Regions from separate parts of the Reinekea thalattae genome, predicted to be linked through region 2. Evidence: predicted binding sites of a transcription regulator. Region 2 holds the regulator's gene; each other region holds the start of a gene.
What was found. The regulator FliA, encoded in region 2, starts transcription of late flagellar genes. The targets are predictions, from matches to a motif close to CTAAAGTTNNNNNNNNNNCNGCCGATA.
Positions count from the first base shown of each region.

Region 1: a site for FliA is predicted at 1,842-1,868, ahead of fliS (flagellar export chaperone FliS). Genes of this name have one in related genera too.
Region 3: a site for FliA is predicted at 2,618-2,644, ahead of FME95_RS02320 (DUF5610 domain-containing protein). Genes of this name have one in related genera too.

Region 1 is NZ_VKAD01000001.1:465,339-469,735, reverse strand. Features, by position in the region: gene FME95_RS02175 (sigma-54 dependent transcriptional regulator) at 1-873, opposite strand, end outside; gene fliS (flagellar export chaperone FliS) at 1,337-1,747, opposite strand; gene FME95_RS02165 (class I SAM-dependent methyltransferase) at 2,032-4,131, shown strand; gene efpL (elongation factor P-like protein EfpL) at 4,262-4,397, opposite strand, start outside.
Region 2 is NZ_VKAD01000001.1:231,846-236,242, forward strand. Features, by position in the region: gene flhF (flagellar biosynthesis GTPase FlhF) at 1-750, shown strand, start outside; gene FME95_RS01140 (MinD/ParA family protein) at 915-1,739, shown strand; gene FME95_RS01145 (RNA polymerase sigma factor FliA) at 1,763-2,488, shown strand; gene cheY (chemotaxis response regulator CheY) at 2,731-3,105, shown strand; gene FME95_RS01155 (protein phosphatase CheZ) at 3,130-4,032, shown strand; gene FME95_RS01160 (chemotaxis protein CheA) at 4,045-4,397, shown strand, end outside.
Region 3 is NZ_VKAD01000001.1:495,417-499,813, reverse strand. Features, by position in the region: gene FME95_RS02330 (transglycosylase SLT domain-containing protein) at 1-121, shown strand, start outside; gene FME95_RS02325 (chemotaxis protein) at 304-1,164, opposite strand; gene FME95_RS02320 (DUF5610 domain-containing protein) at 1,439-2,554, opposite strand; gene FME95_RS02315 (LysR family transcriptional regulator) at 2,875-3,801, shown strand; gene FME95_RS02310 (YajG family lipoprotein) at 3,859-4,397, opposite strand, start outside.

The DNA.
Region 1 (4,397 bases), 230 kb from region 2:
AAGATCACGGTGAGTTGCAGCAATAACACGAACATCGGTGGTATAGGTTTTCGTACCGCCAACTCGTTCAAAGGTTCTTTCCTGCAACACTCGCAGCAACTTCACTTGCATGTTGAGCGGTAAGTCACCGATTTCATCTAAGAATAAAGTACCACCTTCGGCCATTTCAAACCGACCCGCTCTGGAGGTAATAGCGCCGGTAAAGGCACCCTTTTCATGACCAAAGAGTTCACTTTCGATCAGTTCAACAGGAATCGCGCCGCAGTTAATTGGCACAAACGGCTTATTTCGGCGATGAGAGTTATAATGCAGGTTACGAGCAACCACCTCTTTACCGGTACCACTTTCACCGGTAATTAATACCGTCACTTCTTTATCTGCAACTTGAGTCATCATTTCACGCACGGATTGAACCGTACGACTACTGCCAACTAAGCTACGGAATAAATTCACTTCACGTCGATTATCGCGACCACGAGTCAAATTATACTGTTCTCGATACATCTGTGCGCGATGCAATGTATCAAGCAACTTGTTGTAGGTTGTCGGCATAGCAAGTTTGGCGATCACACGAGAGCGTAGCTCATCATCCAATTGCTCAAGCTCAGTATGCTCCTCAGCAATAAGCATAATCGGGATGCCAGCATCCCAGTCTGTCAGTGCTTTCACGGTCGCTTCTAGTTCATCGCTCAGCCTACCCAGCATCACACCAACCAAGCTTGCTGGTGAATCCACTGCATTAGAGGCCTGCTCAAACCAGTCTTTACCTTTCACGGTGATTAATTCTTCACCTAAAAAATCGAGAATTACTTTCATATCACGACAACGCTGCTCGTCATCATCTATTAAAAGTAATTTAATTTCTTTCAACATCTAATTAGCCTCGAACGGTCAAATCAGCGAACTGACCTTGAAAAACAAACACTGCCAAAATATCGGTATTCTTAATATACAGAAGTAAAGAGCGATTTGAAGTGATAGTCAAATAAATGACTGATTTTTATGTAATACAGAGATAAAAACGGTAGGTTTTCGGTGCAGGCAAGACTTTTAAGCGCTTTATCGACATCTGATTGACACAAAATCGATCAATTGATAACTGCATTGACTGCACCATTCTCTCATTTCATTACACTTGTTAATAAAGGTAGGATGGTGCAGCTGAATTATGTCAATTCATCAACGTCAACGGCTCAAACAATCAAATAACTATCTAATCGCTAATCGGTAAAAAAATAACCATCTCGTCGATAGAATAGCCTTTGCCACGCAGGACACTGCTGATCAAATGCATAACCAAGCCGATCGATAGTTGCAACGACCACAACGGCTAAAGTTAAATTCGACCTTCCTGCTTTAATGAATCTAAGGCTTCATCACGAATTTCATCCCAGGCGCTTTTAATTTGACCTAATAGTCCGCCAACTTCGTCTAGCAATGAAATGTCGTTTCGGATGTTCGCTTCAAACAGACGTCGAATCATATAGTTGTAGAGTCGCTCAAGGTTTTGAGCCAGCTCACCAGCATCCAGATTCAAACTATCTTGCAGACCACCAACGATCGATATTGCAGAATTAATTTGATTATTCTTTTTATCATATTCTTTGCGCTCAATATGACCCTTTGCCGCAGCAATGCGAGCCGTCGCACCTTCAAACAAAAGCTGAATGAGACGATGCGGATCGGCGTCCACAATCGATGTCTCAGTGCCAACGGACTTATACTGGTTAATGCCCTGTGCGTACATTAATCTACCTCATTTCCCAACGTGATCGGTTTGGTCTGTTTATCATCAAGTGATCTAGCTGCTTGGCGACAACAAATTATCAATACAAAAACCTTATCGGCCTGAGCACGAATAATTTTAGTACTTTTTCTCACACTCGCCTGTATCACTGGCTATTAACCCCTCTGGCACGCCCTTTGCTCCACTGTAAAGAAAGGTAACGAGCTGAATAAATAGCGGTCATAAGTTGCCGAAAGAATTCATTAAACGGCAATAAATGAGTCAACCAAACAAGGGTATTGGTTATGGAACAGGCAATTCAACATTTGGATTCATGGTCAACTAAACTGCCTACTGCGTCGAATCGTGATGACATTTATCATGACACCAATGCAGCGAGCAATTTAGAACAGCATGCGCTTTACCATTATGAGAAAAGCCTAGCAGAAAGCACACGCAATGAAGATTGCGCCATGCATCGTCAAAAAGCTAGAGACTACGCCAACCAGTTAGTTACGCTACATAAGCATAAAAATTCACAAAGCTGCAGTATCGCTTTGAATTTGCTTGGGCGTATCGCACTGGACGAAGGCTTTTACTCGCTTGCGTTTCAACACCTAGAAGAAGCCACCAGTCTGGCACCCAACTCAGCAGGCAATTGGTATTCCTTAGGTCACGTGCATCTAGCCGACCAATGTTACGATCAGGCTTTAGAATGCTTTACCAAAGCACTCGATATATCTCCTAACGAGACTCGCGCTGCAATATCAATAGCCTACACGCTTTATAAAAAAGGCTTAACAGTTGCCGCTTTTCAGGCGTACCGAAAGCTGTTCCATGTGCATCCAGAAGATCAGCACGTTCAAGCAAAGCTGTTTGATTTGGTTCACCAAATCAAAGCGGATTATTACCAAGAAGAGCTTGAACAGGATGTGATCAGCTGGCTGATGCTCGATGACGTTAACAGCCAAAAGTTAGCGCCTCTGACCATTTCATTGTTAACGCATAAATACGATCTAAAAAACCCAAACGCAGTTTTAGACTTACAAGACTTAGCTATTGATCCACTGCTTAGCCTCGCCTTAGCGAAGCTATACGTGACCGACAAAAGCCTTGAAGAAGTCATTATCATTATTCGAAAACAACTGCTGCTGAGCGCGATTGCCGGTGATTATCAAGACAGTAAATTACTCGACTTAACCATAAACATTGCTCAGCATTCGCAACACAATGAATACATTTACGCCTACCAAACCGATGAGTTAGAGATTCTAAACCTGCTAACAGACTCTCTTAAAAAGCTGAGCCAGACCGACTTACAGTCGCACTCGAACGTTGCTTATCTATTTAGTTTATACGCCATGTACGAATCCCCTACTCAGATCAGCAGCTTACTTAAGATCAGCTTTGCCGATGTCTACACTTGGCCTGATGAGGTAAAAACTTTATTTAAGACAACCGTGCTCGACTTCAAAGCAGAAATTGCCGCAGCAGATGAATTAACGACACTGACCAGCATTTCAAATGAAATTTCATTGGCTGTAAAAGCACAATACGAAGCTAACCCCTATCCTCGTTGGTCGCATCTCGGCTATAACACACCGACCAATTATGGCCGCGCACTTGAGCAAGAATTAGAAAATTTTAGAGCGCCAGAATTTTTTAACATGGGCGCCATTAAGGTACTTATTGCTGGCTGTGGTACTGGTCAACATGCTTTGCGAGTGGCGAAATATTTTAGAAACGTTGAAGTCACTGCCATTGACATAACTCGTCGCTCTTTAGCTTATGCACAAAAGAAAGCCGAACAATATGGCATTGAAAACATCACCTTCATGAACTTGGACATTCTCGACTTGGATGCACTGCAGGGCGAGTTTCATGTTATCGAATGCTCCGGTGTTCTGCACCATATGCAAGACCCTTCCGTTGGACTAGCGAAGTTAAAAACCAAATTAGCAGCTAATGGCCTTATTAAGTTAGGCCTATACAGTGAAGTGGCCCGCAAGCCGATTCAGCAAGTTAGGGCCTTGTTAGATCAATACCAAGTACCAACGAACCTAGAGTCGATTCGAACCTTACGTCAATCGATCATTGAAGATAAATTACCGATTGATAATAAAGGTATTTTGGAAAGCCAAGATTTCTACTCAGCCAGTGGTTGCCGAGATCTATTGTTTCATGAGCAAGAATTGCTGTTTTCGCCACTAAAAATACAACAGCTCATTAGCGAGCACGATTTAAGATTTTTAGGTTTTGTATTGCCAAGTGATAAAAAGGCTGACTATTCAACGCGCTATCCTGACGATGCTAAACGGATCGACTTAAACAATTGGCAAGAATTTGAATTGCAGCATCCGGCGATGTTCTCTCAGATGTACCAGTTCTATTTGCAACCCTGTTGATCGTACCCAATAAAAAAGGCAGCCTAGATCTAGGCTGCCTTTTTAACTTCTAACTTTCTGACTTTTAACGTCTAGTTTTTAACTTCTGACGTCTAGCTTCGAATGTTTAATTCGTTATTTGCCATTACAATTAAGTCGCGCTTGAAACCCGTGACATATATTTTTCTGTTTCGGTATTCACCTTAATCACATCGCCAGGGCCAATATACTCAGGCACCTGTACGGTCACACCGCCTTCCAATATTGCCGGTTTTGTTCGAGCAGAA
Region 2 (4,397 bases):
TTTAGCTCGCGCCTGACTAAGCGTTTATTATCGCAATTCGATAAAGAAGAGCCGATCGAAACAAACTGGCGCAAAACGCTATTTCGTTTGTCTTCGTCTATTTCAACACCGCTTTATGAACCAATGGCTAACGGCGGTGTGTTTGCATTGACCGGCCCAACGGGGGCGGGTAAATCGACTACCATTGCTAAGCTTGCGGCATTAGCAGTACGCGATCATGGCATCGATTCGGTGGCGTTAATTTCGTTAGATTGGCATCAGGTTGGTGGTCAAGAAATCTTAAGCTCAGTGTCTGAAATTTTAGGTATTGAGTTCCATGCGTTATCAGAAAAAGATTCGTTGTCTGAAGCGTTGGTGAAACTAAGCGGTAAGCGTTTGGTGTTGATCGACACCAGTGGTAGCCGAGTCGCGGTTAATCATTGGAACAAGCTGATGAAAAAGCCAAGCTTGAGCAATCGTATTCGTAAGCTCTTGGTGTTGCCTTCAAATATGAATCAGGGTTCGGTGAATCAGTTTGTTGATTTACACGAACAAAAAGATTTTGCAGCGGTTATCTTGTCTAAGCTGGATGAGTCGATGAGTTTTGGTAGTGTTATTGAGCCAGTACTAAAGTATGGCTGGCCGGTATGGTTTTGCACTACCGGGCAAAATATTCCCAAAGATATAGAGAAGGCAGACTCGAAAGCGTTGATTGGTTACCTCGTCGAGGCGCTTAAAAAAGACGCCGCACCACTAGCAACGGCGGGTTAATCCGGTTGCGTTGGCAGGTAGTTGATCAAAAAATATCATTGGTTTTTTCACCAATGTTAAAATATATTGAGAATTCACTCAGAACAGCATGGCATTGAGACCGAGCAATCTGCATTTTTTAAGTGCTGATCTATACTGAGTGATATTGAGGATATAGGTAATTCATGAGTAGTTTGAACCCAGTACAGGTTGTAGCTGTCACAGGTGGTAAAGGCGGCGTTGGTAAAAGCAACGTCTCTGTGAATCTCGCCATTTCTCTTGCCGAACTTGGTAAGCGAGTTGTTATTCTGGATGCCGACTTAGGTTTAGCAAATTTAGATATATTGCTTGGGCTATCAGTTAATAAAAACTTAGGCGATGTGCTCAACGGTGATGCTGAGCTTGCTGATATTATGGTTGAAGGCCCATTGGGTATTAAGATCATTCCGGCGTCGTCTGGTACGCAGCAGATGGCAAACCTAGGCGAAATCGAGCATGCGGGCATTATTGCGGCCTTTAGTGAGCTAGCGGATTCTATCGATGTATTAATTGTCGATACGGCTGCTGGCATCTCGAAAACCGTGACCAGCTTTGTTCGAGCCTCTCAAGAAGCCATCGTCGTTGTTACCGATGAGCCGACCTCGATTACCGATGCCTATGCCTTAATAAAAGTATTGAACCGAGACTGTCGTATGGATCGTTTCCGTATGGTCTCTAATATGGTTCGCTCAGCCAAAGATGGTCAGCTATTGTTTGAAAAGCTGGCCAAGGTAACTGATCGTTTTTTAGATGTATCTCTACAGTATGGTGGTTCCATTCCGATGGACGAGGCGGTGCGCAAATCTGTGCAGCGTCAAAAAGCGGTTCTTGAGGCGTATCCACGCTCAGAGGCGGCTGCTGCTTATCGAGCTTTAGGCCGAAAGGTTGTGACTTGGCCGTTGCCAACCACACCGAAAGGTAATCTGGAGTTCTTTGTAGAGCGACTCATTCAAGGAGCAGGAGCGGCCTGATCATGTCTGCACAGATATATGGTATGTATGAAACTGAAGCTAAAACGAAAGTAGATTACCAGCAGCTCGTCGAACAGTATGGCGTTCTCGTTAAGAGGATTGCACATCACCTGTTAGCTAGGCTGCCAGAGAGTGTTCAGCTGGACGACTTGATTCAATCCGGCATGATTGGCCTGTTTGAAGCGGCGACCAATTACGATCATTCAAAGGGCGCGAGTTTTGAAACCTACGCTGGTATTCGAATTCGAGGCTCGATGTTGGATGAAATTCGCAAAGGCGATTGGATTCCACGCAGTGTGCATCGCAATTCGCGGCGTATCTCTGATGCTATTCATACCATTGAAATGCGCGAAGGCCGTGACGCTACAGACCAAGAGGTCGCCGATGAGCTTGAGGTTAGCCTGCCAGAATATTACGGCCTGCTAAAAGATACTCAGGGCTCTCGGCTGTTTAGCTTTGAAGAGCTAATAGAAAACAGTCACTCAGATACCTACGATACTACCCACCCCGATATTACTGATGAGGCTGCACCTCATTCAGGTCATCAAAATACACAGATGAACGTTCAGTTGGTCGATGCCATGAAGGCTCTGCCAGAGCGTGAACAGCTTGTCTTGTCGTTGTATTATGATGAAGAGCTGAATTTAAAAGAAATTGGTGCAGTATTAGATGTCAGTGAATCGAGAGTCAGTCAGATACATTCTCAAGCGACTTTGCGGTTGCGAGCAAAAATGCGCGACTGGGCATAATATCGCTGCAAAATTTTCTTTTTTACTCATTATTGTAAACTTCTCATTAAATTAGCCGATATAGGTAGCACCTGTATCCGCTGATTAATGGTAACCTTTGTTCGCGATTTCTTTTCCTCGCGTTCTTGTTAAAGAAATACGGGGAAATGAATGATTTAGTGGATAGCACCGTAGCACGGTCTATTATGAAGAGTGGAGTGGTTGTCCGGATAAGGCTATAGGAGGTCATCTTGGATAAAAATATGAAAATTCTAGTTGTCGACGACTTTTCAACGATGCGTCGTATTGTTAAAAATTTGTTACGTGACCTAGGGTTTACGAATACACAGGAAGCAGACGACGGCGCCACGGCTTGGCCGATGTTGCAAAGCGGCGATTTTGACTTCGTTGTGACGGATTGGAACATGCCAGGCATGACAGGTATTGAGCTATTGGGCCACATCCGTGCGGATGAGCGTCTTAAAAGCATGCCTGTTTTGATGGTGACTGCAGAGGCAAAACGCGATCAGATTGTGGCTGCAGCTCAGGCTGGGGTTAATGGTTACGTTGTTAAGCCATTTACTGCCGCCGCGCTAAAAGAAAAAATTGAAAAGATATTCGAGCGTGTTGACGGCTAGCTTGACGGAATTACGGGGGACGTTATGAGTGAGCTCGCTCAAGTCTCGAATGAGTTTGTAGACCTGTTGAAAGATCAGGCTGCAATCTTATTGGAGCATGTAGAAGGCGGCAATATAGAAGCTGCAGTTACAGTATTAAGCAAGTTACAGCAAGCCCGTACTCCGGAAATCGCTAACGATGATGACTTGATGGAATTGCTGCGTAGTAAGGCTATGGATCTATACAGCAATATTTCCAATGGTGAATTTAAAGAAGCCATGGAAAACCTGCAGCAAATGCAAGATGTCAGGGATAAAGGTCTCTATCAAGAAGTCGGCAGACTCACTCGTGCGCTGCACAGTGCTATTACAAATTTCCAAATAGATGCTGCCTCAGAGGAAGCCACTTCGGAAATTACCGACGCGACTGATCGCTTAGGTTATGTCGTTGAGCTAACCGATAAGGCGGCGAATAAAACCCTAGACTTAGTCGAAGAAAGCCTCCCCATTGCTGATGCTGTTCAACAGGAAGCAGAAGAGCTTCAGGGTCAATGGCAGCGGCTTGTTCAGCGTGAAATGACACCCGATGAATTTCGTGTGCTCTATTGGCGCTTGGATGAATATTTTAAAAAATTAACCACTGACAGTCGCCAGTTGTCGTCTAACATGACAGAAATACTGATGGCTCAAGACTTCCAAGATCTGACTGGACAGGTCATTAACAAGGTAACGTCGTTGGTTAAAGAGGTCGAGGCAAGTCTTGTTGATCTTGTTTATATGGCCAGCCAAGTTGAAGCGATCACCGGTATCGTAACAAAAGGTGAAGGTTTGCCAGACGCTGCCGATATGGATATGAAAGGTCATGGCCCGCAACTGGATAAAGACAAAGAAGATGTGGTTGCCAACCAAGACGATGTAGACGATCTATTATCAAGTTTAGGTTTTTAAAGGACATAGGATATGGGCTTCGAAGCAGATGATGAAATCCTTCAGGACTTTCTCGTTGAGGCGGGTGAGATTCTTGAGCAGTTATCAGAACAGCTGGTAACCCTTGAGAATACGCCAGACGATAAAGATCTGTTGAATGCGATATTCAGGGGCTTTCATACTGTTAAAGGTGGTGCTGGGTTCTTACAGCTGACAGAGTTGGTTGATTGCTGTCATGTTGCGGAGAATGTGTTTGATACCTTACGTAATGGTCTTAGATCAGTAGATGCTGATCTAATGGATTATGTATTAAGTGCATTGGATTCGGTAAATGGCATGTTCTCTCAAGTGCAAAATGGTGAGGCACTGACCCCTGCCGAGCCTGA
Region 3 (4,397 bases), 260 kb from region 2:
AACTCGGCATTACGTCAAGTCTGTGCTTACCTATAGCCAAGTCTATGCCTTAACCGCTGAAAATCAGTGGCGCCTTTCGGCTTGGACCGGCAGTGATAACGAACAAACACAAAATCCATAAATACTGCAGTGATTAGATAGGTCGAAAATCTCAAGTGTGGTGTAGTGTGGTGTGTGAAAAAAGCAACGCCTCATAGGCAACATAAATCGAACCAATAAAAAAAGCGCTGTATGAAAACAGCGCTTTTTAGGTGATCTTTTATAGGCTCTCTTAGATAGCCCGTTTTTATGTACAGACTGCTTTTAAGCTGACTGTTCGATTCGATCTTTGATTAGCTGAGCCAGCTCTTCAGGTTTAAACTTCGATAAAAACTGGTTACAACCCACCTTCTCGACCATCGCTTCATTGAACGCGCCACTGAGAGAAGTATGGAGCACAATATATAAATCTTTTAGTTTATCATCTGCGCGTATCTCAGTTGTCAGTCGATAACCGTCCATTCTTGGCATTTCAGCATCGGTCACCAATAGTAAAATTCGATCGGTAATCGGGCCTTCTTGCTCGCTAGCCAGTTGACGTAACAGCTGCAACCCTGCTTCGCCATCCATTGCCTGATGCACAGTTAAACCTAATTTTGTAAAAATAGCCTTGGCTTGAGCATGCGCAGTCGATGAATCATCGACCATAACAATTTCTTTGCCATGGGCTTTATTTACAAAATCATCTTCCAAAATATGATCGGGTAACTCAGTGCTCAATGGCGAAATTTCTGACAACACCTTTTCAACATCAATAATTTCAATGATTTTTTCTTCTAACTGCGTGATCGCTGTTAGGTAATGATGATGACCCGTACCACTCGGTGGTGGCTTAATTTGTTCCCAGTTCAAATTAACAATACGATCTACAGCGCCGACCAAGAAAGCCTGTACGGTCGAATTATATTCCGTCACTATGATGGTTGAATTTTCATCATGCTGAATTGGCCGCATACCAATGGCCAAACTTAGATCAATCACCGGTAATGAGCGGCCTCGCAAATAAACCACACCTATAACGGCCTTATTACGATGCGGCATTAGAGTCAACTGAGGCAATGTCAGTACTTCTTGAACCTTAAACACATTGATCGCAAATTTTTGCCGACCCGCCAACTGAAACATTAAGAGCTCCAGTCGGTTCTGCCCTACAAGGTTGGTTCGGCTATCTACATTTTTTAAAATATCTGACATCTAAAAACTCACTAATTACATAACTTAATATAGGTAATGCTCGAATAACCTAAGTGTAGACAAAATTCCAAGAGATACGAATGACTGCGACAGCCTTACGCACATAACACTTAACACCTAGCCTATAGGCTAACGAAACACACCCAAAAACCACCATTGAGCCGCTTTAGCAAAGCGTAGAGGCTCAACAGATACACTAAGCGAATTACTCGCCTAACATTTGAGAAACAAAATCACCTAAGTCACCCTGATTCATCGGGTGATTCAATAAGGCGGTGAGTAGCCCTCGATCGGATTCAAACTTACTTTGCCACTCCAGTTGCTCAGCTAACAAACGATCGGCGTAATCTTTTAATGGCTCTAGTCCCTTAGGAAGGCTAGTAGAATCGGACTCTGGAACATTACTGACGTAACTGCCCACTCGGCTGGCTTCGACTTCAGTCATAGATAGATCCATCGACTTTAACGAAGTACCGTCAATGCCGATTTGCTGCGCCATACTGAAGGCCGTATTTAAATCGCCGTTATAAAATTCGTTCGCCAGTTCATTAACCTGCTCAAGCAGTGCTTCTAAGTCTGCGCGTTCTTCGTCACTCAGGTCACCTTCGATATAAAGGCTGTAATCACTAGAACCGCTGGCACCCCACTGAACAGACGACGCTGAATTATCGGAACCATAAGCTGCGTAGTTTTCTTCGGTTACAGCTGAGCGAATCTGAATTTTATCGCCTTCTTTTGTCACTAAGTCGAGCTCAAATGTTTGGCTCTGGTACTGATACTGGCTATAAGCATTTATACCTTGGGAGCTTGATGAACGATTGGTATAAAGAGAGGATGTTTCAACATAGGAGGCTGAGACATAGGTTGTCGATGCCTTTTCTTTCGGTTCAATCAACACATCACCTGACAGCGCTTGCAGTGATTCATCAATTTTATCAACCAACTGGCCATAGGCTGAGTCAATCTTCATCTTAAGAGGTTCGTCGAGCAACTCCATGCCTTCTAGGACTTCTTTAGCTTCGGAGAAGCCCTTCTCAATACCGCTGGCAGCATCCTGCCACATTTGAGCAATGTCTTCTTCACTGGCGCCATCAGCTTCTGCCTTAGCAACCCGTGAAGAGGCAAAAGACCAAAGCTGGTCAACCAAGGCATCGACATTAAAATTGTCAGCGCGTGACGTGGAATCTGTTTGCTCAGTTGAACTTGCTTCCGTCTTTTGTGCTGCTTCAGGCGACTGCAGTTTTGAATTAGCCGAGCCATATTGATACTGAGAAGCATAGTTATCTGGATAATAACCAGACCCAAGGTTGTAGTTGTTCACGGCAGAAGACTCCTGTTGAATACGCGCTAAGGGTATGCATAAATTTAAAATAGCCTAACTTTTTATCGGCCGAATAATGGATAACTAAAGCAAGAATTTAACAGAAGCTTAGAACACCTCGCCATTATCACTATCTATGTCCTTTATTTAGTGCCCTTTATTTAGGTTCCGCTCTAGCAGCAGGAAACAATAAGAGCCTAAAAATTGATAATCACCAACAAATTCGCCTTATTATCAAATTTTACTCAACAATAACCTAGATAAAAGCCCTTTAAGTGACTATTATAGCGCTTTAACAGTAGCAAACAGGATCCCAACTTATGGCGCGTCTGGACTCACTTATTATTTTTACTACCGTCGTCAAAGCGAACAACTTTACTAATGCTGCACATCAAATGGGCCTTACGCCCTCTGCGGTCAGCAAACAAATCAGTCTATTAGAAGATCGCTTAGGGGTTCGCCTGCTTAACCGTACAACTCGCTCTGTTAGCCCTACCGAAGCAGGCCAGCTATTTTACAATCGCTGCAGCCGGTTATTAGAAGATTTAGAAGAAGCCGAACACATGGTGAAAGATCTCGAAACTTCACCTCAGGGCACATTACGAATATCTGCGACGCCGACCTTTGGTCGAGCCATGCTAATGAGAATCTTTGCTGAATTTCTAAAACAGTACCCTAACGTAAACTTCGATCTAACGCTGGCAGATAAAGGATTGGATTTGGTGCGTGACGGCATCGATTTATCGATCCACCTAGGCTCACTGCAAGACAGTCGACTGGTCGCACGGCCTGTCGCACGGCAAAAAGTTGTTTTAGTTGCCTCTAAAGATTATTTAGATAGCCACTCCACACCTCAGCACTTGAATGACTTAATTGACCATCACCTATTGATGGTATCCGGTATCGATTTTGCCGAACCTCGTTGGATTAAGCGTTTTATCAAGGAAGCTGGGCTGGCAAATAAAGAACGTCGCTTTACTGTTAACGACCTAGATACATTATGTGAAGCAACATTGAATGGTATGGGCGTTGCCGCACTGCCACTTTATTTAATCAGACAACATCTAGACAGTGGCAAGCTGGTGCAGCTATTACCAGAAATTAACTTCCCAACTCGCACCATTCACGTGGTTTATCCAGAGAATCGTTACTTGTCAGCCAAAAGTCGCGCCTTTGTCGATTTTATGGCCAGTTATTTCGAAAACAATAATTTGGATGATCTGCCAGTCAAATCAGCCAAACGATAACGAAAAATGCCGACCTTATGGTCGGCATTTTTTCTTTAGCTAGTTCGACTCTACAGCTTATTCAGCTAAGAATTTTTCTAACGCTGGGTCGCTAAGCATTCTCTCAATAACCGAACTGAATACGCCATTCAATAGCTGCTCGTTCTTCTGTTCATTCGGGTAGCCGAAAGTTTCTATATATTCGCTGGTTCTAAAACCATTTTTAAAGCTCTTGGCACCATTGTTAATAAAGATACTCATTTCTGCTACCGCGGTAGAGCGCATAATATTTGCCTTTTGAGGCTCAGTTTTATAGCTAAACTCGTCAATAGAAATTTCTATATCATAGAGTGGAAAGGCGTTAGTTAGGGTCGCACCACCTTCTACTAATAATTCAGAAACAATATCAGCCACCTGATCTTGCAAAGGCTCTTTTGGCTGAATAGTTGAAGTGTCTGAATAGACACCACCACGATAACCAATAATATTATCAGCACGATTATCGGTCACACTTACCGACAATGTTACCGGCGCATTAATGGCACTTTCGACATCGGTATTCAAACTGATTAACTGTGGTGACAGCTGAGAGCAACCAGAAAGCAGAACCATAAAGC